Regions from separate parts of the Plantactinospora sp. WMMB334 genome, predicted to be linked through region 1. Evidence: riboswitches for the same ligand, from Rfam matches in the RefSeq annotation. Region 1 holds a riboswitch; each other region holds the start of a gene.

Region 1 (9,426 bases):
GGAGCGCCTCCTCGCCGATCACCGTCTGGTGCAGGAGTACGTGGTTGAGCACGCTGCCCAGCGCATAGTTCGTGTCCGGGCTGCCGGCCGCCACCTCGACCGCCTCGGAGATGGCGATGCCCAGCGAGCCGGGCGAATCGGGGTGATCCGCCAGCACCGCCCGACCGGCCGAGGTGAGTTCGGACGGTGACGGGTGGACAACCCCGCCGAACGTCTCGATCATGATCTTCCGGTACGGCTTCTGGTCGTACGAGGCGCGCACCTGCCACACCTCGCAGTCCAGGCCGTACTGCGCGCAGGCGAAGGCGAGTGCGGTGCCCCACTGGCCGGCCCCGGTCTCGGTGGTCAGCCGGCGGATTCCGGCCGCCGCGTTGTAGTACGCCTGCGGCACCGCCGTGTTCGGCTTGTGCGATCCCGCCGGCGAGACGCCCTCGTACTTGTAGAAGATCTTGGCTGGGGTGTCGAGCGCCCGCTCCAGCCGGTGCGCCCGGTACAGCGGGGACGGTCGCCACAGCCGGTAGACGTCCCGCACCTCCTCCGGGATCTCCACGTAGCGTTCGGTGGTGACCTCCTGCCGGATGAGCTCCGCCGGAAAGAGCGGTGCCAGGTCGTCCGGGCCGACCGGCGCCAGCGTGCCCGGATGCAGCACCGGCGGCGGCGCGGCGGGCAGGTCGGCCAGGATGTTGTACCAGCGGCGCGGCAGCTCCGACTCGTCCAGCAGAATCTTGCTCGGCTCACCCATGGCCACGAATTGAACCCGCCGGACGCCCCGCTGTCCATGGCCCCGCTGTCCTTGGCCGTGCTGTCCATGGCCGTGCTGTCCCTACCCGGTCGGCGGCGGCCGACGGAGTGATCCGCCGGCCGCTCCCCGTCCACTCGGGCCGAGGCGCCGGTGCGCCGGTCAGTCCTTCGGCCTGCCCTTGGGCGCGGTGTCCCACTCCGGGTTGCCCAGCGTGCCCACCCAGGTCCGCACCTGGTCCACGTCGGCCGGCGCGAAGGCGAGGCTGAGCAGGAGCAGCAGCCGGGCCTTCTGCGGCAGCAGGTCGTCGCCGGCGATGATCGGCGAGGTGGTGCTGCCGCTGTAGCTCGCGCCGGAGCCGGTCCGGGTGGTGCTGACGAAGATGACTCCCTTCGCGGCGGCGGCGCTCCGGGCGCTGCTCTGCGCCGAGGAGATGCCACCGGCGCCGGTGCCGGCGGTGACGATGCCCTTGACCCCGGCGTCCGCGAAGGCGGTGATCGCCTCGCCGCCGGCCTGCTGGTAGCCGTAGACCACCTCGACCCGGGGCAGGTCGGTCGGGGCGACCCTGGACAGGTCGAACGGGGTCAGCCAGCGCTGCTTCGCGTCGCACTTCTCGACCCGGGCCGGCGCCCGGCCGACCTTGATGTTCGGCCCGTCGATCCAGCCCAGGACGCCGAACTCCCGGCTCTGGAAGGTGTCCATCCGGTATGAGCTGGTCTTGGTGACGTCCCGGGCGGCGTGGAACTCGTCGCCGAGCATCAGTACGGTGCCGTAGCAGTAGGTCGCCTGGCTGGCCGCCAGCACGATCGAGTTGTAGAGGTTGGCCGGTCCGTCGGCGCCGATCACCTGCGGCCCGTCCGGGGTCACCGCCGCCCAGGGCCGCATCGCCCCGGTCATCACCACAGGCTTGCGGCTCCGCACGGTCAGGTCCAGCCAGTACGCGAACTCCTCCATCGTGTCGGTGCCGCTGGTCACCACGACCGCGTCCGACTTCTTCAGCGCCGACTCGACGGCCAGGGTGAGCGCGTGGAACTCGGCGATGGTGTAGCCGCCGGAGCCCTTGTTGCCGAACTGCACCGTCGAGACGTCGGCGACCTGGCCGATCTCCGGCTGGAGCCGGGCCACCAGGTCACCGATGGCGATCTGGCCGGACCGGTATTCGGTGAAACTGCTGCGGGAGGTGGCGACGCCGGAGATGGTGCCGCCGGTGCCGATCACGGTGACCTTGGGCTTCTTCGCCTTCGCCGCGTTGACGGCCTGGGCGTACGCGACGCTGCGGATCTCGGTCGGTCCGGTGACCCCGGCGACGGTGCCGGTGACCGGTGGCAGCGCCATCGCCGCCGGTTCGGGGGAGCGGTCGATGACGGAGACGACGGTGGCGGTGAGTGCTGCGGTGAGGACGGGGACCAGGACGGCGGTCAGGCGCCGGGGTGTCGGCCGGAGCCGATCCGGAATGCTGGACAATGCGACCTCCAGTCGGATGGGGGTAAGGAGCATCGTCCGAGCTGCTGCTTTCTTCGGCGTTACAAGATCATTTCCGCTTCCTGCCTTCTGGAACGCGCCCGATCCATCGCCGGTATTCGATCTCTGGATGTGGGCGGTCAGGTGCCGGTTCGAGCGACTGCCGGCCGGCAGGCTTCGTGGTGGACGAGCCGACCGCCGGGCTCGACCCCGAGGAGCGGTACGCTTCCGCACCCGCCGGTGGTCGCCGAGGGCCGGCGCGCGCTCGGGCTCGGCCGGACACAGGTCGTGGCGGCAGGCGTGGGGGACGTTCACGCGGCGCCCTGTGCACGGAGCCGATGCTGCAGTGCCGTCTCGAGGTCGTCCGGAAGGCGAAACCATCCATTGACGGTGAAGAGCCGGTGTTTCGGGTTGTGCTGGTAGGACCCTGACACCGGCTTTCCGGCATTGACCTGGACGGCGCCGATGATGTCCTCCGAAGAAACCCGGCCTGCCGGGTCAGGTGTGCGGGCGTCCAGCAGATACACGTAGCCGCTGCCCTGGACATCGGCCTCCCGGCAGATGTCGCCGTTGTTCGTGACGTTTTCGAAGATCACCCTCGACAGCAGCCGAAGGAACGGACCGCTTTCCCGCACGTCGGCCGGCGTCAACTCGCCGCGGTCGGCGCCGCCGCCGACAACTGCCAGGACCGCCTCGGGGTGTAGCCCGTGTTGATATACCCAGTCAGGCTCCAGTAAGGACACGACATCCCGCTCGCCGCCGCCGAAGTCCATGAGGTACCGGAACACGAGGCGATCATGTGGCAGCACGCCGAACACCGTATCGGCAGGTTCGGACGCAGGTCAGCCGGGGCGGTCGGCGCGGCGGGCGTACCCGGGCCACCGCGCCGATCGCGGCAGTCGGGTGTGGTGGCGAGGTGGCAGGATGCCTGAATGGAGATTCGGTTCGACGTCGGTGACGAGCATGGTCGGGTGTTGGTGGAGGTCGTGCCGAACGTCGACCCGATGGCCGTCGGCAAGAGCGAGCGGGACCGGGGCATGCCGGTCTGTACCGCGTCTGTCGAGTTCAGCGCTCGTGGCTACCGGTCGCTGTTGGGCTGGGTGCAGTTGGTCCGCGATCCCGGCGCGGCAGCGGGGTTCGAGATCGACCCCTTCGATCTGTTTGCCGACTCCAGCGCGCCCTTCGCCTGGTACGGGTTTCGACCGACGCTCTTCGACGCTCCTTCCCGTTGGCGTTCCGGAGTGGTGCAGTGGCAGGCGCACAGCTTCCTGACCATCGGTCCGTGGGACGGTGACCGGCGGCTCGTCGTCCCTCTGGTCGGCTTCGCGTGGGGCTACAAACAGGACGCGGAGGACCGGACCGGACCGGACCGGTTGCGCGTGTCGCCGGTGCGGTTGCTCGGGCCGGCCGACTGGGACGGCCATCGCGGTTACCTGACGGAGCGGTATCCGACCTGGAGGTTCGGCGACGGAGGCCCTCTCGCCGCGCAGTCCTGACGCCCGCCCTTGCCGAGGACGCGGTTCGCCGAGCGGCGGCAATACGCCCGACACGAAGACCGGGACACCCCGGTGCGGCAGATCAGCGCGTTGCCGCTCCGCCGGATTCGGTTACGTCGGGCCACGCCAATCGGAAGCAGCGGGGAGCGTCGTTGAGCCGGGTCGGGTCACCGCCCGGCGGTGGCACCGTCGCCGCCGCCACGCAGGTGGCTCCGCGTGACCGGTAGAACTGCTGGGCGGCGGTGTTCTGCTGCAACACCCACAGATGCATCGCGTTGCCGGTCGCCCGCTCGGCGACGGCTCGGGCGGCACGGCCCAGAAGCTGGGTACCGATGCCGGTCCGGCGCTGGTCGTGGACGACGTGCAGGTTGTCCACGAGGCTGCCCCACGTCGGGTCGTCGTCGAACACGACGTGGACGAAGCCCACCAGCCGGCCGTCGTGCTCGGCGATGATGGTCTCGCTGTTGGTCGGTGCGGCCAGGCGCGCCGACCACACCGAGCGGCGGTCGGCCACGACGTCGCCGTCGAGGAACGAGTCGGCGTAGGCGCCCCGGTAGTGCCGGCGCCAGCTCTCCGCGTGCAGCACCGCGATCTGCTCGGCGTCGCTCGCATCAGCGGGTCGGAGTCGTACCGGGCCGAACCGTGCGGTCTGTCCATTGGGCACTGTGATGTCGCCGGAGGACGGGATCATCGGCAGGCAGCTCCTCTCGCGGCTTGCCCGGCACCGGTGTGCCGAGCCCGGTCCTCACCCGGGGCACCCCGCCCGCGAACGGAGGGTAGCCGGCCAGCGAGCCGGGGCTTGGCGCTGGCGCTCATGACCTCTGTCGGCGACCGTAGCACCATCGGTCCCGCCAGCGGAACGTCCTTCGGCGGGGGCGTGGCGGTCGTGGCGGGAGCCGGAGGGCCTCGCGGGGCCGGCGCCTTGATCGTGCGCCTTGGCGTGACAGGGTGGCAGGCCCTCCTCAACCGGGCGCGGCTGTTCGCCCTCTCCCACGAGGCACGCAGCCGGCTCAACACGGCGCTGGCGACCGGCAACTTCGTCGGTGCCGCCATCGGCTCCGCTGCCGCGACCACGCTCTGGTCGGCAGGTGGCTGGACCGCGGTCACGAGCACGGGAACGGCGCTCTGCTGCTTCGTGCTCGGCTGGGACGTCGCGGTCCGCTCGTGGTCAACCCCGCCGCGACGGAGGACGCTGCGCCGGACACTGGTCGAAGCCTTCGACCTGTGGACCGGCCGCTATATCGGCTCCATGGCGGCGGAGGTCGCGGTGCTCATCGAGACCAACCCGGCCCTGCTGGGGTCCAGCGTCACGGCCTATCCTCAGCGCTTCGTCGAGATGGTCGCGAACGCTCTGGCGGAGGTCCTTCCCGCCGGGTGCGAGGGAACGGCCGGGGACATGGCCCGAACGCTGCGGTCCACCGCCGCCGGCATAAAGTACGAGGTGGCCACCCGGTCGGAATTCGTCACACGGATGACGATCGCCATCGACCTTTTCCTGCCGGCGCTCAGCGGCTGTGCACGGGATATCGACGCGAGCGGCAGTCGAGAGAGCTGACGTCCACGTGAGCCACGGCACTCACAAATCACCGTCTGCGAGCACCGAAGTATGAAGATAACGCGCTGCGCCGTCGGTGGCGGCCGCCACTGCCCGGTCCAGCCGTCGCCACACGTACGGCCTGAGTACCGTTGTCGCATCTGCCAGGGAGAAGAACTGGAAGGCCTCGATCTCCGGGTCTGTCGGGCGTAGCGACGTGATGCGTCGGTCGTCGAGGACGCCGCCGTCGAAGACGAACATGAGGCTGTCGTCCCAGGGCCCATGGGGGGCCACCCAGTCGACCACCAGCATGATCCCGAGCGACAGTTCGAGGCCAAGCTCTTCGCGTAGCTCACGCTCGGCGGCCTGGCGCGGTGGTTCGTGGTGTTCGGCCATGCCGCCTGGAAGGTCCCAGTCGGGCTTGTAGCTCGGATCCACCAGCAGGATTTCGCCCCGATGGTTCCGGATGAGCGCATCCGCACCGACGCGCTTGCGCGCCTGCCTGGCGTTGCCTTCGGCGAGGTACGCGTCCCAGGCGTCGCCGTCGCGTTCGTAGAGTGGTCGCTGTTCCCGAGGTGTCATAGCGGCGGGTGTCCTGCTGGTGGCTCGTGCAGGGCGCCGCTGGTACCGATCCATGCCCGTTCAAGCAGAGCCTGTCGAAGTTGCTCGATCACCTCGGAAGCCTCGCCACATCGCTTCGAGTGGGATCGGAGTAGCAGCGCTACATGCGTGAGACGGGCGACGAGCACGGCGGAGCCGAGGTTCACGGTGGAGGCGAGTACCTCGCGGATCAGCGGGCACGCCTCTTCCGCCTGTCCCTGGCCGAGTAGCGCGGTTGCAAGCGCGACCTGGGCGAAGGCCCGGCTACGCACCTGGCCACCTTGACGGCCGGCGAGTGCCTGGTGCAACTGCCTGGCCGCCTCGGTGAAGTCGCCGACTCGGAGGAAACACCAGGCTGCCTCCGAGGCGAGCGATGCATCGTCGAACGGGCTCAACCACTGCGAGGAGGAGCTGCACTCGCGCTGATATGCCGTGTCGGCGGCGGTGATCGCCGCCACAGCCTCGACCGGCCGTCCGCTCGCGGCCAACCCGCATGCGCGCATCGCGTGCAACCGGGCCTCAAGTGGACCGTGCGAAGGACCTTTGCGAAGGTGCGCGAATCCGGCATCGGCGTGCGAGACAGCAGCGTGCGCGTCGCCGTCCTGGCGGGCGCAATGGCTGAGGCTTGCGTGGATCTGAGCAGCTAGTTGAGTATCGCCGCTTGCGGCGGCAGCCGCGCTGGCGCGCAACAGATGCCGAGAGGCCATTGCCTTCGCGCCACTTTCCAATGCCATCCAGCCGGCCATCTCGGCAAGGGACGCTATTGGTGCCCAGGCGGGGAGGGTTCGTAGGTTCGGGCCGGTCGATGGCGGCGCAGACGAGTACTGGGCGAGGCGAGTTGCGACCGTCGCATACAGATGGGCGCCGCCGACCTGTCGATCGGCCGCACGGAGCGCGTGCACGAAGGGGAGCGTGACGCGGTGCGATCCGGGTGGTTGCTGCGGAGACCCGCTGCTGGGTAGCGCGAACCAGAGCATTTCGGCGGGCATGCCGAGTAGGAGCGCCCAACCGACCAGCCGATCGAGGTTGCGTAGCCCTGGCCCGTTCTCCAGGCGGCTGAGCTGAGCCTGCGTCTGGTTCATCCACCCGGCAACGAGATCTTGGGACAGCGGTCGTGGCCCATGGTGGGGATGATGCCGGTACGCCCGGATGACGTGGCCGATGTGGCGCTCGGCGAAGGCCTCCCGTAGCTCTACGGCCCGCCAGAATTCGGACGGCAGTGGTGGTGGCGCGAAAAGGTAGCCGCTGGTCCGGCTGGCGCACCGCCGACAGGCTTTCGTGTGGTTGTCTCTCGCCAATGGCGTGCCGCACCGGCGGCAGGCAGGCGGGGATGCGCTGGACATGTCGGGACCCCCACGAGAATCGCCGGTCGGGCAGCCGATCGGATGCCCGACGAGGTTATCGAATCAATGAGCTTTGCGTATACGTCCCACCAACGTTGCGTCATTCTGGCACGGCGCGTTCCCGGACACGATCAACCTACGGCCCGGGGCGGGTGCTGCGGCCAACGGTTTCGCGTTGTACGACGTGCCGACCGACCCCGCCCGCCTCGGTGCCGATCCGGTCGACAGGGTCGTATGACGTCGGGAGGGCACAGGTGTCCTGGTCAGCGGTAGCCGCCCGGAGGGCGGAGTGGGGTGGTGTTGCGGGTGGAGGGCTGGTGGGCGTACCCGGATGGACCGCTGGTGGTGGTCGGCGGTGACGGGCCGACCGGCCTGGCGGCCGTCCGCGGCCGTCGAGGTCTCCGACGAGATGGCGGAGCACTTCCGGGACACGATGCGCGCCCATGCCAACGATCCCGAGACCGGGGCCTGTGTGCGGTGTGGACGGAGTCGGTGTGACGAGTGGCGGTGGGCGTACGAGCGGCTGGTCCTGGCAGGCCGTTTCGACGCCCTGCCGGGCCCCTCCCGGCGGGGTGACGGTGTCGGGTCTGCGGAGGATGCCGGAGCCGACGGGTGACCGTGGCGGTGGTGTGGGGGCAGGGCAGGTGGCGGGCGGTTGACGGGGTCGTCGAGCTGGATGGATTGCTCGCCGGGCTGGCGGTGAGCCCGGTCGGGCCGCAGGTGGTGGGATTGTATCCGCCGGCGTTCCTGGAACCGGGGTTCCGACCGTGCGGGGCGGCACCGCCGCCGCCGTCGTTGCAGCTCGGGCTCGGGCATCCGGTGCGGGGGTTCCTCTACTGGACGGGGCCGGCCGGCGGTCTCGGTTTCGAACCGGAGGTGCCGCCGTGGCCGACCGGCGTTCATGAGATCGAGTTCGATTACGGTGGCGATCCGATCGCCTGTGGTCCCGAGCTGGCCAGTGTGGGCCCGGACGCGGTCCGGGACGCCGCACTGGAGTACGCCGTCACCGGTGCCCGCCCACGCCGGGTGCTGTGGCGCGACTGTTAGCCCGGGGGACCTCTCCGCTCTCCTGGCCATCGAAGCCGAACGGCACGCGGGCGCCTCAGGAGGCGTGCCGGCCCGTCGCGCCGGACCGCCACTCCGGCGCGAGGATCGACCAGATCTCCATGTCGTGCCGCTTCCCGCGGTAGGAATAGCGCTGCCGTAGTACGCCGTCCCGGGTCATGCCGAGGCGTCGGGCCACCGCGATGCTGGGCTGGTTCTCCGCCGAGACCACCCACTCGACGCGGTGGATGCCCCGCTCCTCGAACGCCCAGTCGATGATCACGCGGGCCGCCCGGGTCACCAGCCCGCTGCCGACCGCCGACGGCTCCAGCCAGCAGCCGGCCTCGGCAACGCCCTGCTGGACGTCCATCGTCCGGAACAGGACACCGCCGACCAGCGTGCCGCCGAGCCAGATGCCGTGGATCCGTCCGGTGTCGGCGGCGGCCTTCTCCGCGTAGCTCCGGAGGAAGGCGCGGCTCGACTCCAGGTCGGTGACGGCGTCCGGGAGCGCGATGTGTTGCCCGATGAACTCCCGGCCGCGTTCGATGTGGGTCAGGAACTCCTCGGCCTGCCACGGTTCGAGCGGGCGGAGCAACGCGCCGTCGTCGCCGAGGGATACCGCGTACATCCTCGTCCGTCCTCCCCGGGTCGCCGGAGGATCATGCTACGGCGTCGGCCTGCCGGACGGAGTCGCCAGGCTGGCACCGCCGTGCGTGGGGATCCCCGGTGCGGGTGCGCGCTCGGCAGCGGAGCCGGGCACCCGGCGAGCCGTAGCGGGCTCGCCACCGCCGTCGAGGACCTGCTCGTCGCCATGGCCGGAAAGCTGACGGAGGCGGGGCCGTCGCGTCTGACGGCCCCGCCTCCGTTCCACGAAGACCGGTGGAAGATCGCCGGTACGTTCCAGCCCGGCTGCTATCCGGCGTAGGTCTCGAACTCGGCGACCCTCGGGGTGCCGCTCGATCCGGTGATCTCAAAGGTGACCTTGCGTAGCGAGGTCGCGGCGAAGGAGATCACGCCGGCCCCGCTGCCGGAGGCCAGGACGGCGCCGTTGTCGTGGTTGAGAACGCGCCAGGAACCGATGGCGCCGACCGCACCCGATGCCTCGCGGATGTTGATCCTGGAGACAGTGGTGGCGGAACCCCACTTGATCGAGATGGATCCGGTCGAGCCGGCCGGTGACCAGTAGGTGCTCATGTCGCCGTCCCGCAC
Region 2 (9,426 bases), 5.3 Mb from region 1:
GGGCCGGCTGGGCAAGCAGGTCGAGCGGCTCCGCGACTGGGCGATGGAGACCGAGACCGGCGACCGCGACGAACTCGACCCGGGCGTCGACGACCAGGCGTGGCGGCTGGTCTCGATGCCGGCCCGGGAGTGTGTCGGCGCGGGCCGGTGCCCGTACGGCACCGAGTGCTTCGCCGAGGCGTCCCGGCTGCGCGCCCGGGAGGCGGACGTGGTGGTGACCAACCACAGCCTGCTCGCCGTGGACATGCTCGCCGGCCGGCACATCGTGCCGCCGCACAAGCTGCTGGTGGTCGACGAGGCGCACGAGCTGGCCGACCGGGTCTCCTCGGCGGCCCAGGCCGAGCTGATTCCGGAGCTGATCGACCGGGCCGCCCGGCGCAGCCGGACACTGCTCACACCGGAGCTGGCCGAGTCGCTGGTCGCGGCCGGCGACGCGCTGGCCGTCGGGCTGGCCGAGGCGCCGGCCGGCCGGATCACCGGTGAGCTGCCGGCACCGCTGCGCGAGGCGTGCACGCTGCTCGACGGGGCGACCCGGGCGGCGCTGGAGAAGATCGGCGACGTCAGGGCCGACGACCCCGACCCGGTGCGCAAGCAGCAGGCCAGGGCCGTACTCGACGACCTCTCCACGACCGCCCAGCGCCTGCTGGAGGAGGCCGACCACGACGTGGCCTGGGTGGAGAAGCCGGACGGCGCCGCCGCGGGACGCCGCGCCCTGGTCGTCGCACCGCTCTCCGTGGCCGGCACCCTCGCCACCCACCTGTACGACGACCGCACCGTCGTCGCCACCTCGGCCACGCTCGCCCTCGGCGGCCGGTTCGACACCGTGGCCCGGTCGCTCGGGCTGGCCGCCCCGGCGGATCCCGCGCCCGACCCGACCCGGCCGCATCCCCGGGCGGCCGCACTCCGCACCGTCCGGCCGGCGCCCGCACCCGCACCGGCCGGCAGGACGACGGCGGGGCCGGACCGGCACCCGTCACCAAGCCCGGCCACCACCCCGCCCGCCGGCTCCGCCCCGGCGAGGACGGACCCGACTCCGTCGGACACCGGCGCGACCCGGGCGGGCGGGGACGACACGGAGCCGATCGCCGGCTGGCGCTCGCTCGACGTCGGTTCCCCGTTCGACTACCCCCGCCAGGGCATCCTCTACGTCGCCGCGCACCTGCCCCGGCCCAGTGCCTCGGGGCTGCCGGCGGCGGCCGGTGAGGAACTGCTCGGGCTGGTGGGCGCGCTCGGCGGCCGTACCCTCGGGTTGTTCTCGTCCCGCCGGGCGGCGTTGCAGGCCGCCGAGCTGCTCCGGGCGCGTACCGACCTGCCGATCCTGTTGCAGGGTGAGGAGGCGCTGCCGCTGCTGGTGCGCCGGTTCCGGGAGGAGCGGACGAGCTGCCTGTTCGGGGTGATGTCGCTCTGGCAGGGCGTGGACGTGCCGGGCGACTCCTGCCAACTGGTGGTGATCGACCGGCTGCCGTTCCCGCGCCCGGACGAGCCGCTGGCGGCGGCCCGGTCGGCGGCCGTGGACGCCTCGGGCGGCTCGGGCTTCGCCTCGGTCAGCGTGCCGATCGCCGCCGTACGCCTGGCCCAGGGGGTCGGCCGGCTGATCCGCTCGACCGGCGACAAGGGTGTGGTGGCGGTGCTCGACTCCCGGCTGGAGACCGCCCGGGGATACGGCGCCTTCCTGCGCAGGTCACTGCCGCCGTTCTGGTACACCACCCGGCCGGAGGTCGCCCGGGGCGCCCTGGAGCGGCTCGGCCGGACCTGAGCCGGCCCGTTTCCAGCCACACCGGCCACACCGGACACACCGATCGGACGCGAACCGACGCCGACCCGGCCCGGACCGGTTACGGGGACTTGGCGGCGATCACCACGGCGTCCGGTGGCACCTCCGGCGCCCGGCGGTGCGCCAGCCGGCGGACCGCGGTGTTGAGCACGGCGATCAGCGGCACCGAGACCAGGGCGCCGACGATGCCGGCCAGCACCACCCCGGCGGTGATGCCGACGATCACCGCGAGCGGGTGGATCGCCACCGCCCGCCCCATGATCAGCGGTTGCAGGATGTTCCCCTCCACCTGCTGCACCCCGATCACCACGCCGAGGATGATCAAAGCGGTCACCCAGCCGCTGTCGACCAGGGCGACCAGCACCGCCACCGCACCGGAGAGGGTGGCGCCGACGATCGGGATGAACGCGCCGAGGAAGACCAGCGCGGCGAGCGGAAACGCGAACGGGATGTCGAAGACGACCAGGAAGATCCCGATCCCGACCGCGTCGATGAAGGCGACCAGGACGGTCGCCCGGACGTACGCGACAAGCGTCGACCAGGAGGCCCTACCGGCGTCGTCGACCCGCCACCGGGCGGCCACCGGCAGCAACCGGACGAGGAAACGCCAGATCTTCTCGCCGTCCCGCAGGAAGAAGAAGGTGGCGAAGAGCACCAGCAGGGCGCCGGTGAGCAGCTCGGCGACGGTCGCGGCGGTCGAGACCGCTCCGCTGGTCAACGACTGGGTGTTCTCGTCGATCCACCGCTCGCCCTGCTCGATGTAGGAGTTGAGCTGGTTGTCCGACAGGTGCAGCGGCCCGGTCTTCAGCCATTCCTGGATCTGCCGGATCCCCCGGGTGGCGTTGCGGCTCAGGTCCGGTACGCCCTGGATGAACTCGTTGACCACCAGGGTGAGCGTGCCGACCACGGCGGCCACCCCGGCGACCAGCACCACGGCGGTGGCCAGGGAGCGGGGCAACCGGATCCGGAGCAGCACCCCGACCATCGGGGCGAGCAGGGCGGAGAGCAGCAGGGCGATCGCCAGCGGGATGATGACGATCCGGATCGTGCCGATCACCCGGACCAGTGCCCAGGCGACGAGGCCGATCACGATCAGTCGCCAGGACCAGGCGGCGGCGATCCGTAGTGCGTGCGGCACGTCCGCGTCGTCCCGGCTCGACGTCGACGGGTGGAGGTCCTTCGATTCCTCGATGTCGGGCGGTGGCACGGCAGGCGGCCCCGGCTCGGGTGTCGCGGCCGGGTGACTGTCCGACGCGGCAGCGTGCCCGGCGGAGGGGTCCGACGACCGTCCGGACGCGTACGCGCGACGGATCCTTGCTCGTAGCTCATCGAAACGGCGCAAGCGCGCACCTCCCACGGCGGCCGCCGGGGCATCCGCGTCGACCCGGCGGCGGAATCGGCCTCCCTACGGTAGCCGCACCGGCACAGGTCGGCCCGGTGCGGCCAGCGGGCCGACGCCACCAACTCCGCCAGCGGTGGCGCACGGTACCGTCACCGTCGTGATCGCCGAGGAGAACAACGACGACGGCCTGCCGATCCGACTGCTGCACGACCGGGTGCTGGTGCGGACGGACGGCAGCGAGGGCGAGCGGCGCTCGACCGCCGGCATCGTCATCCCGGCAACCGCTTCGATGGGGCGGCGGCTCGCCTGGGCGACCGCGGTGGGCGTCGGTCCGAACGTCCGCTCCATCGTCTCCGGTGACCGGGTGCTCTTCGATCCCGACGACCGCTCCGAGGTGGAACTGCACGGTCGGGAGTATGTGCTGCTCCGCGAGCGGGATGTGCACGCCGTGGCCGCCAGGCGGGTGGAGACCGACTCCACCGGGCTCTACCTCTAGTTTCAGGGCCTCCAGGGCCCGCTCTAGGCCCGGCCCGGCCCACCGTGCGGGCCGGGCGGCGGCCAACCGTGTCCGGCCGGCGACGGGCCGCCGTGGCCGGACGGCGGCTGGGCCCCGTAACCGGGCGGGCCGCCGTAACCGGGCGGTGACTGGGCGCCGTAACCGGGCGGTGACTGGGCGCCGTAACCGGGCGGTGACTGGGCGCCGTAACCGGGCGGTGCGCCGTAACCCGGCGGCGGGGCGCCGTAACCCGGCGGCGGGGGCGGATAGCCGGTGCCGACCGGGGCCGGCGGTCGCGGCGGCGTCACCAGCACCACCGGGATCGGCACCACCGGCTCGGCCGGGGCCGCCAGACTGCGCCGGGAGCCGTCCGGGAAGGCCAGGTGGTAACGGCTGCCGTCCCAGATCCCGACCGGCGCCTGCGGATCACGGCCCACGAAGACCCGCCGGGTGGCCTGGATCGCGTCGAGCAGCCGGCGCTCCTCGCCCAGCCCCTGGGCCAGCCGCCCCGGCCGGGTCTCCAGCCCGCGCACCAGCCCGTCCCGGAGCAGCGCCAGTCTGGTCGCGGCGGCCTGCAACCTCCGCATCGCCTTCACGCCCTCGTCCCCGGCCACCCGGCGGGCCCAGCGGCGGGCCGCGTGCCGCCGGCCGAGCGTGCCGAGCGCGGCCAGCTCGGGCGGGGTGAGCCAGCCCGCCCGCACGTACTCGGGCAGCCGTCGCTGGGTGAGCCGCCCCTCCCAGCTCCGCACCCAGACGGCGAGGCCGACCACGCCCAGGAAGATCGGCACCATCAGGCCGACGTAGCTGTAGAGCAGGATCAGTGGCTCCCCGGCGACCTGGGTCAGGGTCGCGGCGAGATTCCACGTGCCGTGCAGGATCATCGCCAGCAGCAGACCGGCCAGCGGGGCGAGGATCCGGATCGCGCGGCTGGCCGAGCGGGCGGCGATGCCGAGACCGATGCCGGTCATCGCGGTGAAGAGCGGGTGGGCGAAGCCGCTGATCAGTACGCGCAGGATGAAGATGCCGAAGACGTTCTGCGCGCCGGTCGCCGGCCCGTACTGGTCGACGCCCTCGGCGTAGCCGTGCAGGCCGAAGTAGAGGATGTTCTCCACCATGGCGAACCCGACCGCCGACAGGCCACAGTAGACGATGCCGTCGGTGATCCCGGCCCACTTCCGGCGCTGGTAGACGAGCAGCAGCAACGGGCCGAGCGCCTTGGTCAACTCCTCGATGAAGGGCGCCACCAACACCCCGACCAGCGGGAGGGGCAGCTCCAGGGTGTCGCCGGCGAAGGTGTTCGTCCGCAGCGACGCGTACGTCGACACCGCCGCGCCCCAGCCGAGACAGAAGAGGAGGTACCTGACCGGCTCGGGGTCGTACCGGTCGAGCCAGAGGAAGCAGGCGACCAGCACCGGCACCGGCAACGAGGCCGCGGCCAGCCCGACCAGCGGCGGCGTGATCCCGGCCGGCTGCACCAGCTCGATCGCCATCAGCACCGCGCAGGTGACGATGAGCGCGATCGCCCCGATCATCGCCAGCAGGCGGGCCCGGCTCCGCTTCTCGGGCGTCGCCGCACCCTCCGGCACCGCGCCCGCCACCGGCGACGGCGGTGACTGGGGCGGCGGGGTGGGCGGCCACGGCGGAATCGGCGACGGCGGCTGCGCCGCCGCCGCACCGGGTGGGGTGTCGGCCATGTGGTCAGCGTAGTTCCTCCGGACAGTCCGGCCGGACCAGATCCGCCCCCGCTGGACGGCCTGGTCGCACGGCGGCCGGTCCGGCTATGCTTCCGGCCAGGTCACGAGTGCCAGCGTCCAAGCCCCGGCTTGCTGGCCGGCAACCCTCGTCGAGGTTCGCGGTGGGGTGCCCCGGGTGATGACCGGGCTCGGTGCGGAAGCGCGCCGGGCAAGCGCGGACCCCGCTCCCGCCCGCACCGGGGTCCCTGAGACCGGAGGTATCCCGATGGGCAGCACCCTCGTGTCCGCATCCGCCCACCCCGCCGAGCCGCTCGACGCGCTGCCGGCGCCGTCGGGGACGAGCCGTTCCGGGCCGCTCGACGTGCTCGGCGTACCCGGACAGGTCAACCTCGACTACGCCGCCACCGCACCCTGCGCGCGGGCCGCCGCCGACGCGGTGGCCGAGCTGCTGCCCTGGTACGGCAGCGTGCACCGGGGCGCCGGCGCGCTCTCCCGGCGCAGCACCCACGCCTACGAGCGGGCCCGGCGGTGCGTCGGCGACTTCCTCGGGGTACGCCCCGACGACCACGTCGTCTTCACCCGGAACACCACCGACGCGCTGAACCTGCTGGCCCGGGCCCTGCCGCCCGGTTGCCGGGTGGTGACCTTCGCCGCCGAGCACCACGCCAACCTGCTGCCCTGGCCCGCCGGAGCGGTCCGGTTGCCGGTGCCCGGCTCGGCCGGCGACGCCGTCCGGGCGGTCGACGCGGCCCTGCGTGAGCTGCGCCGGGGAGACGGCGGCGGCGCACCGGTCCTGGTCACGGTGGCCGGGGCCGGCAACGTCACCGGCGAGTGCTGGCCGGTCGCCGAGCTGGCCCGGGTCGCCCACCGGCACGGCGCCCGGATCGCGCTGGACGCCGCACAGCTCGCCCCGCACGCGGAGGTGGACATCGCCGCCCTGACCGTCGACTATGTCGCCGTTTCCGGACACAAGCTCTACGCCCCGTTCGGGATCGGCGTACTCGCCGGACGGGCCGACTGGCTGGACACCGCGCCGCCGTACCTGGCCGGTGGCGGGGCCACCCTCGGGGTCGGGGCCGCCACCCACGACGTCCGCTGGGCGACCGGACCCGGGCGGCACGAGGCCGGCACCCCCAACCTGCTCGGCGCGGTCGCACTGGCCGCCGTCTGCACCGCGCTGGCCGGCGCGGACCGGGTCGCGCTGCGCGCCGCCGAGCAGGCGCTGCTCGCCCGCCTGCGCACCGGGCTGGCCGCGCTGCCGGAGGTGGTCGAACTCCGTACCTTCGACACGGACGCGCCCCGGGTCGGGATCGTCTCGTTCGTGGTCGCCGGCCGGGACTCGGCGACGGTCGCCGCCGACCTCGCCCGAGGCTGGCAGATCGGGCTGCGCGACGGCCTGTTCTGCGCACACCCGCTGGCCCGGCGGCTGCTCACCGAGGCGGCCACCCGGAGCGGGCGGCCGGACCTGCCACCGACCGCGTTGCGGGCCAGCATCGGGCTGGGCAGCACGGCGGCGCACGTCGACCGCCTGTTGGCCGCCCTCGCGGCCCTCGACGGGCCGCCGCCCCGGTAACGCCCGTCCACCGGCCCACGGGCTACCGGGCAACGGGGCCGGCCTCCGACGACGGGGTGTCGGAGGGGCGGTCCGACGCGGGCACGCCGGGCTCTCCGGCGGCCGTCTCGGCGGCCTCGCCGGCATGCCCGCCCGCCGCCCGGCGCACCAGCTGGTTGGCCTCCAGCCGTTCGATCCCGGTCGCCCGGAGCAGGTCGCTTCCGGTGGTACGCACCTGCGCGATCACCACGCTGCCGGAGAACCCGACCCCCTCCGCGTACGCCCGGCCGGCCTGGCCGATCGCCTGCAACGCCTGCTCCCGGGTGGCCTCCGGGCGTACCCCGTGCCCGAGGTCCTTGCGGAGCAGCCGCACCGACTCGGCCAGCAGGCCGACCGCCGCGGACATCTCCTCCGGGATCGGCTCCCCGTCCTCGATGGCGGTGACCGCCCGCCGGATCAGGGTGCCACTGTTGTGTACGGCATGTTCGATGTACTCGGAACTCTCCACGTACTGGGTCAGCGCACCCCGGCGGTGCCAGCGCACCGGCGACAGGACGGAGGTCTCCCGGCCGCCCTCCAGCGCCTCCTCGAAACCCTGCATGTGGCTCTCCACCTCGCGCAGCCGGTCGAGGGCGGCCTGGGCCCGACCGGGGTCCCGGGTCCTGATCGCTTCCGCGGTCTCGGTGAGCTCCTCGGCGAGCCGGCCGAGCGCGGGCCGGGCCGCCCGGTCGACCACCCGCAGCGGGTTCAACGGCAGCAGCAGGGTGATAACCACGAGCCCCGCGAATCCGCCGATCAGCGCGTCGATCACCCGGGGTGCCTCGATGTTCGCCTCCGCCCGGCTCTGCACGGTCACGATCAGCACGGCGGTCGCGGCCGCCTGGGTCACGACGGCCGGACCGCCGCCGAGGAAGATCGTGGTCACGATCGCCAGAAAGACGATCAGGCCGAGCTGCCAGGGCCCGGTGCCGGCGGCGAAGACCAGCGCGTCGCCGAGGCCGATGCCGACCGCGACCCCGATGATCAACTCGACGGTGCGGCGCAGCCGCTGGCCGACCGAGGAGGCGAGGGTGCCGATGGCGGCGATCGGCGCGAAGACCGGCGACGGGTTGCCGAGGAACTCATGCGAGCCGACCCAGGCCAGCGCCGCCGCCACCCCGGCCTGGAGCGCCAACACGAGATTGAACCGTACGGCGTGCCAGCGGTCCTTCACGGTCGCCCGGGACCGCTGCCGGAACTCCCTCGCCAGGTCGGCGACCCGCTCCTTGTCAAGCTCCTTGGGGCTTCTGGCCACGGTGTCCCGGACGGAGCGCATGGCGGGGACTACCCGCTGACGACCCGGTCGAACCCGCGCAGGTCGTTCCCGTCCCGCCGGTCCCGGGCGTCCCGAACCGTATCCGGTGGCCCGGAAACCGCCGTCGTCGCCGCACTCGTCGGGCGGCGGGTTCCGCACTAGCCTGCCAGGCATGCCGGATCTTCTCGACGACCTGCGGGGCGCGCTCGGCGAATCCGCGGTGCTGACCGATCCCGACCTGCTCCGTGCCCACCAGCGCGACGAGGCCGATCTCTGCCCGGCAGGGGTGCCCGCCGCGCTGGTCCGGCCCCGGAGCACGGCCGAGGTGGTCGCCGTGATCCGGGCGGCCGCCGCGCACGGTGCGCCGGTGGTGCCGCAGGGGTCCAGAACCGGGCTGGCCGGTGCCGCCAACGCGGTCGACGGGGCGGTGCTGCTCTCCACCGTGGCGATGGACGAGATCCGCGAGATCGACCCGGTGAACCGGATCGCGGTGGTCCAGCCGGGCGTGGTCAACGCCGCCCTGGCCGGTGCCGTCGCCAGGCACGGCCTGCGCTATCCGCCCGACCCCGGCTCCTGGGAGTCGTCCACCATCGGCGGCAACGTGGCGACGAACGCGGGCGGGATGTGCTGTGTCAAGTACGGCGTCACCACCGAGTACGTCCTCGGCCTGGAGGTGGTGCTGGCCGACGGCGAGGTGCTGCGCACCGGACGCCGTACCGCCAAGGGGGTCGCCGGATACGACCTGACCCGGCTCTTCGTCGGCTCGGAGGGGACCCTCGGGGTGATCACCGAGGTCACCGTCTCGCTGCGGCCCGCCGCCGAGGAGTCGCTGACCCTGGTCGCGGTCTTCCCCTCCACCGCCACCGCCGGCCGGGCGGTGGCCGGGATCTCCGCCCGGGGCCTCACGCCGAGCCTGCTGGAGCTGCTGGACCGGACGCATCTCGGCGCGATCGAGGCGTACCGGCCGATGGGGTTGCGGACCGATGCGGAGGCGCTGCTGCTGGCCGCCGCCGACACCGGTGGCCGGGCCGCCGCCGACCTCGCGCGACTCGCCGAGGTCTGCACGGCGAGCGGCGCCGACGAGGTCTTCGCGGCCACCGACGCGGAGGAGGCCGCCGCGCTGCTCCAGGCCCGCCGGTCGGCGCATCCGGCGATGGAACGGTTCGCCGCCGAGAGCTTCCCCGGCGGCAACGGCGGTCTGGTCATCGACGACGTCGCCGTACCCCGGGACGCGCTGGCGGCGCTGCTGGACGGGGTGGCCCGGATCTCCGCCG
Region 3 (9,426 bases), 5.3 Mb from region 1:
GCCCGGGGTGGGCCTAACGTCCGGGTGACTGAAGAGAGGAGAGGTCCGTGAGAGCTACGGGCGCTGGCCCGGCAACTCAGGCGATGACCCGGACCTTTTCCGCCTGTGGACCCTTCTGGCCCTGGGCGATCTCGAACTCGACGCGCTGACCGTCGTCAAGCGCCTTGTAGCCGTCCATCTCGATGGCGGAGAAGTGGACGAAGACGTCCTGCCCGCCATCGACGGCAATGAAGCCGTAACCCTTTTCGCTGTTGAACCACTTCACGGTGCCCTGCGCCACGGTGCACTTCCTTACTTCGGTCGCGTCGGAGCTGCCCGAGCTCCGGCGACGACATAGCCTGCCGAGGCCGCCGACTCGTTTTCCCCTAATGGATCATGTGATGATCGGATCCCACGAATCGAGCGGCCGAACCCGCACCGTACACCAAGGTCGGGTCGCAGCGCACTAGTCCAAAACGGTCACCGAGCGGGCAACCGGGCGATCGCTTTCCACCCTCTCACCTATTGGCGACCGTCGTTGCCCAGGTCACCGGCTATGCGCAGAAACCTGCAGGGCTCCGTTACCCGCCGAAACTGGTCGCCGTACGGCGTGCGACCATGACCGACGTGCCGGCTCCCACCCCGCAGACCGCCGCCGATCCGGACTCCGGGCCCGCCGCCGGCCGCGCCGGGACGGCTCCTCCCCACCGGGCGGCCGGTACGGTCGATTCCGGACCCCGCGGCGGCCTCGACCTGCCGCCGGTCCGCCGGGTACGCCCCGCCGACGCCGCCCGGGTCCGGGCAATACGGCTGGAAATGCTCGCGGACTCGCCGCTGGCCTTCCTGGAGACGGTCGCCGACGCGGCGGCCCGGCCGCACGCCGAGTTCGCGGCCCGGATCGCCGGGATGTCGACCGGCCCCAGGATGGCCGCGTTCGTCGCCGAGGTGGACGGCCGGATCGTCGGGCACGCCGGCGGGCAGGTGGTGCCCGACGACCCCGGGGTCACCGTGGTCTTCGCCGTGTACCTCACCCCGGCCTGGCGGGGCAGCGGGCTGCTGGCCGCCCTGGTCGACGCGGTGGGCGCCTGGTCGGCGGCAGCCGGCCGGCCGGAGCTGCTGCTGGAGGTCGTGGTCGGCAACGACCGGGCGGTACGCGCCTACGAGCGGCTCGGATTCGTCGACACCGGCGCCCGGGTACCGCACCCCGTTCTGCCCACGCTCCGCGAACTACAGATGCGCCGCACCGCCCGGCCGGACGTCGCCCCCGCCCACCCCGGTTAGGAAGGGGCCCTTCTTCTACAGAAAACGATAAGCGGGGGCCCTTCCTTACAGGTGTCGGCGGGCCTGGACCACGCGGAAGCGGTTGGCGACGTAGGCGCCGTCGGTCAGTGCCGCGTTCGCCGCCGGGTTGGCGCCGCTGCCGTGGAAGTCGGAGAACGCCGCCGACTGGTTGACGAAGACGCCGCCGGTGAGGTTGCCGGAGAGGTGCACCCCGGTTTCGATCGCCACCGTCTCGGCGGCGTCCAGCACGGCGGGGTCGGTGGAGTAGACCGAGGCGGTCAGTGCGCCCCGCTCGGCGACGGTCCGGCGCAGGATCGCCAGGCTGTGCGGGGTGGAGTCGGTGGCGACCACGAACGAGATCGGCCCGAACCACTCCCGCCCGTACGTGCCGATCTCGTCGGCGCCGAGCTTGGCGATCAGCGGCGTACGCACCACCGCGCCCGGGTAGTTCGGGTGCTCGACCGGCCGGGACGGCAGCACCGGCTCGCCGACACCGGCGATCTCGTCGAGCCGGGAGAGCACCCCGTCGTTGACGATCGCGCCGGTCAGCTCGACCGCGCGGGCCGGGTCGCCGGTGAGCTTGCCGACCGCTCCGGCGATGCCGGCGGCGACCTCGTCGACGCTCTTGTGCCCCTGGTCGGTGGCAATGCCCTCGCGCGGCATCAGGATGTTCTGCGGAGTGGTGCACATCTGTCCGCTGTAGAGGGTCAGCGAGAAGCCGATGTTGCGGCACATCCCGGCGAAGTCGTCGGTCGAGTCGACCACGATGCTGTTCACGCCGGCCTTCTCGGTGTAGACGGCGGCCTGCCGGGCGTTCGCCTCCAGCCAGTCGCCGTACTCGGTGGAGCCGGTGAAGTCGACGATCCGCACCTCGGGGCGGAGCGCCAGCGTGGAGGCGAGCCCCTCGCCGGGCGCCTCGGCGGCGAGCAGGATCAGGTTGGGGTCGAAGCCGGCCTCGGCCAGCACCTCGCGGGCGTACCGGACGGTGATGGCGAGCGGCAGCACGGCCCGGGGGTGCGGCTTGACCACGACGGGGTTGCCGGTGACAAGCGAGGCGAAGAGCCCGGGATAGCTGTTCCAGGTCGGGAAGGTGTTGCAGCCGACCGCCAGCGCCACGCCGCGCGGCACCACGTGGAAGGTCTTGGTCATCCGCAGCGGGTCACCCCGGCCGGCCGGCTTCTCCCAGGCCGCCGTCGCCGGGTGCCGGGTCATCTCCTGGTACGCGTAGGCGAGCGCCTCCAGCGCCCGGTCCAGGGCGTGCGCCCCGCCGGCCTGGAACGCCATCACGAAGGCCTGCCCGGTGGTGGCGTGCACCGCGTGTGCCAGCTCGAAGATGTTGGCGTGCAACCGGGCGAGAACCTCCAGGCAGACCCCGACCCGGGTCTGCGGGCCGGCGTCCCGCCAGGCCGGCAGCGCGGTCGTGGCGGCGGCCAGCAGCACCTCCGGGTCGGCGTGCGGGTAGCTCACCCCGAGGTCGATCCCGAACGGGCTCGCCTCGGTGCCCACCCAGTCGCCGGTGCCGGGCTGGTCGAGCGGGAACTTCCCGCCCAGGTACGCCCGGTAGGCGGCCTCGCCCTCGGCGGCGGCGGTCTCGCCGTAGACCCGAGGGCTGGGTGACTCGGGGTACGCGGACCAGTAGGACCGTTCGGTGATCGCGGTCAGCGCCCGTTCCAGGGTGTCGGTGTGCCGGGCGAAGAAGGGGTGCGGGGTCTCCGTCATCCCGCCATCATGCCGCACCGGACCGGCCCGCCCCAGCCTCCCGCCTGCTCCGGGACGGCGCTGGTCGGCCGGTGGGCGGCACCGCTCAGAGGGTTGCCTGCCAGGTGTTGAGCCCGGCGACGGCACGGAAACCGAGCGCCTCGTTGATCGAGATCATGTAGTCGTTGCTCGCCGCGTTGAAGGTGTCGATGACCCGCAGCGCCGGCTCGTGCTCCCGGATGTGCCGCAGGTTGTCAATCTTGATCACGGTGCCGAGCCGGTGCCCCCGGTGCCCCGGTTCGACCAGGGTGATCTGTTGGAAGGCGTGCCAGTCGCAGCCCTCGTTCATGCTGATCGCGGTCCACGCCACCAGGCGGCCGGTCGCGTCGTGCCGGGCGGCGCTGCTGTACCACTCCAGTCCGCGCGCGCGGTGCACGGCCTCCATCTCGCGCAGCCGGGGCACGTCAGGGCTGGCCGGCTCCCAGGTGAGGTCGCCGATGGGTGCGTCCTCGATGAGCCGGCTGTCCAGGTAGGCCACGTCGGCGGCGTACTCCTCCGGGGTGTCGCCGCGCCAGCGCACGATCGAGTAACCCCCGGCCCGGGCCATGCCCTCGGTGAAGAGGCGGTCGAGTGCCGGTTCGTCGAGTGCGGTCAGGTCGAGCCGGCGGCGTACGTCGGCCAGGGCCGGCCGGGCGCCCATCGCGGCGGCGAAGGCGTCGCCGGGCATCGTCGCGGCGGCGTCCGGGTTCATGTTGACGACCTCGCCGATGACCCGCTTGCGCCCCAGGTCGCGGAGCATCCGCACGGCGTACTCGTAGAGCGCCCGCCCGACGCCGCGGCGGGCGTAGCCGGGGTGGACCACGAGCGCGAGACTCGCGTTCTCCCGGTTCTCCAGCTGCGGCAGCATGACGTTCAGATAGCCCACCGGCACGCCGTCGAGGTAGCCGAGCGCGGGACGTTGCTCGTCGCCGGGCCACCCCTGGCGGAGCCCGACGACGAAGCGCCGCCGGGAGGCCGGCGGCATGTCCGGCTGGACATCCGCCCGCACGGCGGCCTCGATCTCGTACGCCCGCTCCACGGCGGCGGTGTCGTCGACGTCCAGCGGAGTGACCACGATGTCCATGGTGTGGAGCGTGCCGGTTGCACGACGCGGGCGCGACCGAATATCGACGAGCCCGTCACCGGCGTTGCTGGATCGGCGTTGACCCCGAGAGCGGGCGGGGACACCGGCCGGCCCGGGAAGAATTTGGTCGGGAGGGGCGCCCGCACAACGCCTCCGGCGTTGGGTCGTAAGAGCTTAGAAAGTCTACGGCGGTGCGCCCTCCCGCACGGAGCATCTTGCGTCCTGCAGATGCGGGCGTCAAGCCCTCGACCGCGTGTTTTCGTCACGGGCGGCAAAACCACAGCTACGCACCGCATCCGCACCGCCGGAAATGACGCTCGTCGGAGGAGTCCCTAAAGTTTCACCTGCAAGTTGCACGTGCATTTGCCCGTTCGGATCCGGCAGGACGCAGCGAAAAAATCTTGGACTTTTTCGGTCGGGCGGGCCGACCTGACCCGGGCGGGCCGGCGTCAGCCGAGTAGGCCGGCGTCGCGGGCCGCGCGCAGCGACGGCTTGAGCCGGTACGTCGGCCCGACCTGTGCCGCGACCGCGTCCAGGGTCTTGAGCCCTTCGCCGGTGTTGTAGACGACGGTCTCGGCGTCCGGGTCCAGCCGGCCGCTCGCCACCAGCTTGCCCAGCACCGCGACCGTCACCCCGCCGGCTGTCTCGGCGAAGACGCCGGTGGTCCGGGCGAGCTGCCGGATCCCCTGCCGGATCTCGTCGTCGTCGGCGTGGTCCATCCAGCCACCGGTCCGGCGCACCGCCTCCAGGGCGTAGAAGCCGGCGGCCGGGTCGCCGATGTTGAGCGACTTGGCGATTCCGGTCGGCCGGACCGGCGTGATCACGTCGGTCTCGGCGTGCAGCGCGGCGGCGATCGGGTTGCAGCCCGCAGACTGGGCGCCGAAGACCTTCCAGCCGTTGGCCGGCGCCTCGACCAGCCCGATCTCGACCAGCTCACTGAAGGCTTTGTCAATCTTGGTGAGCAGCTCGCCACTGGCCATCGGGACGACCACCTGCTCGGGGATCCGCCATCCCAGCTGCTCGGCGACCTCGTAGCCCAGCGTCTTGGAGCCCTCGGCGTAGTAGGGCCGGACGTTCACGTTGACGAAGGCGGTGTCGGAGAACTCGTCGGTCTCCACAAGCTCCCCGCAGAGCCGGTTGACGTCGTCGTACGAGCCGTCGATGGCGACCAGGTCTCCGCCGTAGACGGCGGTGGTGACCACCTTGCCCTGCTCCAGGTCGCCGGGGATGAAGACGACCGACGGCACCCCGGCCCGGGCCGCGTGCGCGGCGACCGAGTTCGCCAGGTTACCGGTGGAGGCACAGGCGAACCGGGTGAAGCCGAGGCCGCGGGCGGCGGTCAGCGCCACCGACACCACCCGGTCCTTGAACGAGTGCGTGGGATTGGCGCTGTCGTCCTTGATCCAGAGCGGTGCCCGGATGCCCAGCTCGGCGGCGAGGCCGGCGGCCGGCACCAGCGGGGTCAGCCCGGGGTCGAGGGTGACCCGGGCGGTCGGGTCCTGGCCGGTGGGGAGCAGGGCGGCGTACCGCCAGAGGTTGCCCGGGCCGGCCTCGATGTCGGCCCGGGTGACCCGGGCCAGCGCGGCCGGGTCGTAGCCGACCTCCAGCGGGCCGAAACACTCGTAGCAGGCGTGCTGGGCGATCAGCGGGTATTCGGTGCCGCAGCCGCGACAGACCAGCACCCGCGCGGGATTGGGCGCTACCGGAGTGGTCTGGCGGGTGGTCGCGTCGATGATCGACGTCATGGCGATGTGCCGTCCTCTCATCTTTCCCTGGCGCCGCACCGCGCGGCGGGGACGGAATTGGCACCTGCTCCGCCGTGGAGTGGTTGCCGGGGCGTCATCGGGCCGTATCCCTCAGCCCCTCTGGATGAGGTATGAAGTTGTGTGCCGCCAGTCTACGGGGCGGGCGGGCCGCTGTCCCGGTCCCGTCCCGGCGTGTGAGCTACATCCCCGGGCCACCTGCCCGGGCCACCTGCCCGCGGGTGGGCTAGGACGCCGGCCGCAGCGTCCGGTGCCGTGCCGCCAGGCCCGGGGCGGAGCCGTCCGCCCCCGGCCCGCCCGGAGACCTCGGCAGCGGCGGTACGCCCAGCGTGACGAGGATGGCCCGGATCGCGCCCTCCGGCCCGGTCCTCCGCAACGGCGGCCCGGTCCGCAGGTGGTGGTCGACCTCGTCGGGGGCGATGACCGGCTCGCCGTCGGCGGGGACCGCCGCCGACCACGCCTCGTCGCCGGCACCGGCCGGGCCGGTGGACCCGGGTCCGGGGTACGCCTCCGGACGCCCGAACCGGCAACCGAGCACGATGTCGAGCCGGCGCACCTCCCGGCCGGGTGCGCTCCGGCCGACGAGCCCGGTACGCAAATCGTCCACCGGCCGTACCGCCGCCGGGGAGATGCCGACCGTCACCCCGCCCAGCGCGTCGAGCGCGTCGAGCGCCCGGCGTACCCGGTCCGGCAGGGCGGAGCCGCCCGCGAGATGGCGGATCCGGACCAGGGCCGGCGAGCGGTGGGTGTCGGGCACCGGGAGCTGGTGGTCGCTCTCCGGCAGGGCACGGGCCGCCGCGCCGACCAGCCAGAGCGTGACACCCTCCGGAAGGGCGGCGGCCGGCCCGCCGAGCATTCTGGCCACGGGAGCGACCGGTGGGCGTGCGGGGACCTGCGGCACCCGGCCGAGCACCGCCGCCCGGGGCACGGGCGGGTCGTAGAGCGGCAGGTTGTCGCCGGCCGTCAGCAGGTGTCCCGGGCGCCGGGCGACCACCCGGTGCACCACGACCCGCTCGCCGGCCTGGTACGCGACCACGTCGCCGGGGCCGATCTCGGCGAAGTCGACCGGTTCGACCACGACGGTGCCGGCGGAGAGCGCCGGGCACATCGCGGAGCCGGTGACCTGCACCCGGGCCAGACGCCCGGCGGCCAGCGCCGCCCGTACCAGATGGGCGGCGCCGCTTCCGGTCACCGCCCGCCGTCCCCACGGCCCGTCGGGGCCGGCTCGGCGGGCTGGGTTCCGGGCTGACTCCGTCTGGTCATCGCCGATGGTCCCTCTTCTCCGACGTACCGGGCGACACGGGCCGTTCCCCGTTCAGAGGCTCGAACCCCCGGGTGATGATCACCCACCGTCATCGGACGGTACCAGAGAGCGGAATTGCGGTCTTGACAATGCAACAACGTGGGTATAATGTCCGTTATTCTGCCCGCCGGCCGGGCCCCGGTACCGGTTCCGCAGATCGCTCTGTTCCGCAGATCGCTCCCCCGGCGGAAAGCGAGGTCGCCCATCGTGTCCGTGATCTCGGTCTCCGTGGTCGACGACGACCGGATGTTGCTGGACGGCATGGCGGCCTGGCTCGGCTCCGCATCCGACCTGCGACTGGTGGGCACCGCGGCCACCGTCGACCACCTGCTGGACACCGAACCGGAACGCGCCGACGTCGTCGTCCTCGACCTGCTCCTGGCCGACGGATCAGCCCCGGCCGAGAACGTCCGCCGGCTGGTCGCCACCGGCCGGACCGTGCTCGTGGTGAGCGTCGTCCCACACGTCGTGCACGGGGTGGACGTGATGCGGGCCGGTGCGTCGGGCTACCTCACCAAGGACCACGACCTGCCGACCCTGGCCGAGGCGATCCGGACGGTGGCCCGGGGCGAGGTGGCGCACTCCCCCGAGCTCGCCTTCGCCTGGTCCTGTGACGAGCGGCCGGACCGGCCGAAGCTCTCGCCCCGGGAACGGGCCGTGCTGGTCGCCTACGCCTCCGGCATGACGTTGACGGCGACGGCCCGCAAGGTCGGCATCCAGCCCGGCACCGCCAAGCAGTACCTGGACCGGGTCAAGGCGAAGTACTCCGACGCGGGCCGGCCCACCTACACCAAACTCGACCTCGCCGACCGGGTACGGGAGGACGGGCTGCACCGCTACCGCTCCGCCACCTCCGAGGACGGCGACGCGGGCCAGAACAGTTCGACGCTGGTGCCGTGACCCGGCTCGGAAAAGAGGTGCAGGTCGCCACCGACCTCGGCCATCCGCTCGGCGATGGAGCGGCGTAGGCCGAAGCCGCCGGTGTCGGTGTCGGTGTCGGTGTCGAAGCCGACTCCCCGGTCCACGACGCGGACGGCGAGCACCCCGTCGTGCCACTCGACGGTGAGCCACGCCTCGCCGGTGCCGGCGTGCCGGGCGACGTTGTTCAACGCCTCCCGGGTGGCGTCGCAGATCGCCCGTACGACGTGCCGGGGCGGCTGGGTCGGCACGGTTCCCGAGCGCAGGTGCACCCGCAGGCCCAGCGCGGTCGCATCGGCCGCCACCTCGGCGATGCCGGTGCCGAGCGTGTTGACCACCTCCGCCCGGTCCTCGGTGACCAGGCCCCGGATGTAGTCCGCCTCCCGGCCGCAGCGCCGCCGCACCTCCTCGGCCCGGTGGTCCAACCCGCCCCGGGCGATGGCGGTCAGCGTGGCCAGTGCGGTGTCGTGCAGCCGGCGGTAGTGGTCCAGGCGCTCGGCGAACCGCGCCTCGCCGGCCGCCGTCGCCGTCTCGGCGGCGAGCCGCCGCTGCGTCGCCTCGTCGACCGCGCTCGCCTGGGCACAGAGGAACCGGCGGGCGAAGTGCAGCACCAGCGCGAACCAGATGCTCGAGTTGATGTGGTTGACGAAGCCGGACTCCAGGGGCGGCAACCCGCCGATCTGGACGGAGGCGGCGACCACGGCGGTCAGCACCAGCAGCCCGAGCACCGCGAGCAGCCTCGGCAGGGTGAGCACCGCGCCGACCAGCGCCGCCGAGCCGAGGGCGAACTTGCCGGCCCAGTTCGCCGCCGACAGCTCGTAGCCGGACCGGATGTTCATGTTCACCACCACCAGCAGCGCGCAGACGATCCCCACGTCCACCGCCACGTGCGGGTAGCTGAACCAGCCGCGCCGCCACACCGCCACGCCGAGCACGACGTTCCAGAGCACCGCGGTGAGCATCAGCGCCGTGTTCAGCGCCGGGCTGTGGTAGCGGTCGGCGGCGCCGTCCATCCCGACCAGCGCCGGCACGATGTAGCTGGCCCGCTGCCCGAAGAGCACCACCGCGACCAGGCGAAGCGCGCGTTCCCGACCGGGCATGGTGACCATCAGCCGGGCGTCCACCCAGCCCAGCCGCGCCTCGGCAAGAAACCGACTGATCCGCCGGGGCGGTCGCCCGACCCGGGTGGCGTGGTCCAGCACCGGCCCACCCCCTGCCAGAGAGTCACCAGGCCGCCACCTGCGGCTCGACCGCCGCCGACTATAGGCCAGCGCGTCCGCTCTGTGCCATGTCCGTCAGGTACCCGCCTCCGATGGTGGCGCGCCGGCTACGACGACGCGAAACTGAGGAGAAGGAATTAT

What was found. A riboswitch is a leader RNA that binds a small molecule or an ion and turns the genes downstream of it on or off. The one in region 1 is predicted to bind S-adenosylmethionine.
Region 2: it holds a riboswitch for S-adenosylmethionine, as region 1 does, so the genes downstream of both, ACN27G_RS33915 (aminotransferase class V-fold PLP-dependent enzyme) here and ACN27G_RS10765 (GNAT family N-acetyltransferase) in region 1, are expected to answer to the same signal.
Region 3: it holds a riboswitch for S-adenosylmethionine, as region 1 does, so the genes downstream of both, thrC (threonine synthase) here and ACN27G_RS10765 (GNAT family N-acetyltransferase) in region 1, are expected to answer to the same signal.

What each region holds. Positions count from the first base shown of each region.
Region 1 is NZ_JBMHME010000002.1:2,534,175-2,543,600, forward strand. It holds gene ACN27G_RS10745 (TrpB-like pyridoxal phosphate-dependent enzyme) at 1-742, opposite strand, end outside; gene ACN27G_RS10750 (asparaginase) at 902-2,203, opposite strand; gene ACN27G_RS10755 (hypothetical protein) at 2,512-3,018, opposite strand; gene ACN27G_RS10760 (hypothetical protein) at 3,133-3,696, shown strand; gene ACN27G_RS10765 (GNAT family N-acetyltransferase) at 3,779-4,387, opposite strand; SAM riboswitch class IV at 4,402-4,516, opposite strand; gene ACN27G_RS10770 (hypothetical protein) at 4,496-5,251, shown strand; gene ACN27G_RS10775 (NUDIX domain-containing protein) at 5,273-5,812, opposite strand; gene ACN27G_RS10780 (DNA-binding protein) at 5,809-6,912, opposite strand; gene ACN27G_RS10785 (hypothetical protein) at 7,529-7,789, shown strand; gene ACN27G_RS10790 (Imm1 family immunity protein) at 7,786-8,220, shown strand; gene ACN27G_RS10795 (GNAT family N-acetyltransferase) at 8,276-8,845, opposite strand; gene ACN27G_RS10800 (hypothetical protein) at 8,927-9,142, shown strand; gene ACN27G_RS10805 (pectate lyase family protein) at 9,130-9,426, opposite strand, start outside.
Region 2 is NZ_JBMHME010000002.1:7,814,836-7,824,261, reverse strand. It holds partial or broken gene ACN27G_RS33935 (ATP-dependent DNA helicase) at 1-1,756, shown strand, start outside; gene ACN27G_RS33930 (AI-2E family transporter) at 1,836-3,131, opposite strand; gene ACN27G_RS33925 (GroES family chaperonin) at 3,274-3,612, shown strand; gene ACN27G_RS33920 (PrsW family intramembrane metalloprotease) at 3,636-5,348, opposite strand; SAM riboswitch class IV at 5,406-5,527, shown strand; gene ACN27G_RS33915 (aminotransferase class V-fold PLP-dependent enzyme) at 5,572-6,879, shown strand; gene ACN27G_RS33910 (FUSC family protein) at 6,902-8,152, opposite strand; gene ACN27G_RS33905 (FAD-binding oxidoreductase) at 8,325-9,426, shown strand, end outside.
Region 3 is NZ_JBMHME010000002.1:7,794,212-7,803,637, reverse strand. It holds gene ACN27G_RS33870 (cold-shock protein) at 77-280, opposite strand; gene ACN27G_RS33865 (GNAT family N-acetyltransferase) at 733-1,260, shown strand; gene paaN (phenylacetic acid degradation protein PaaN) at 1,306-2,979, opposite strand; gene ACN27G_RS33855 (GNAT family N-acetyltransferase) at 3,065-4,081, opposite strand; gene thrC (threonine synthase) at 4,531-5,826, opposite strand; SAM riboswitch class I at 5,841-5,957, opposite strand; gene ACN27G_RS33845 (hypothetical protein) at 6,071-7,036, opposite strand; gene ACN27G_RS33840 (response regulator) at 7,355-8,047, shown strand; gene ACN27G_RS33835 (sensor histidine kinase) at 7,984-9,267, opposite strand.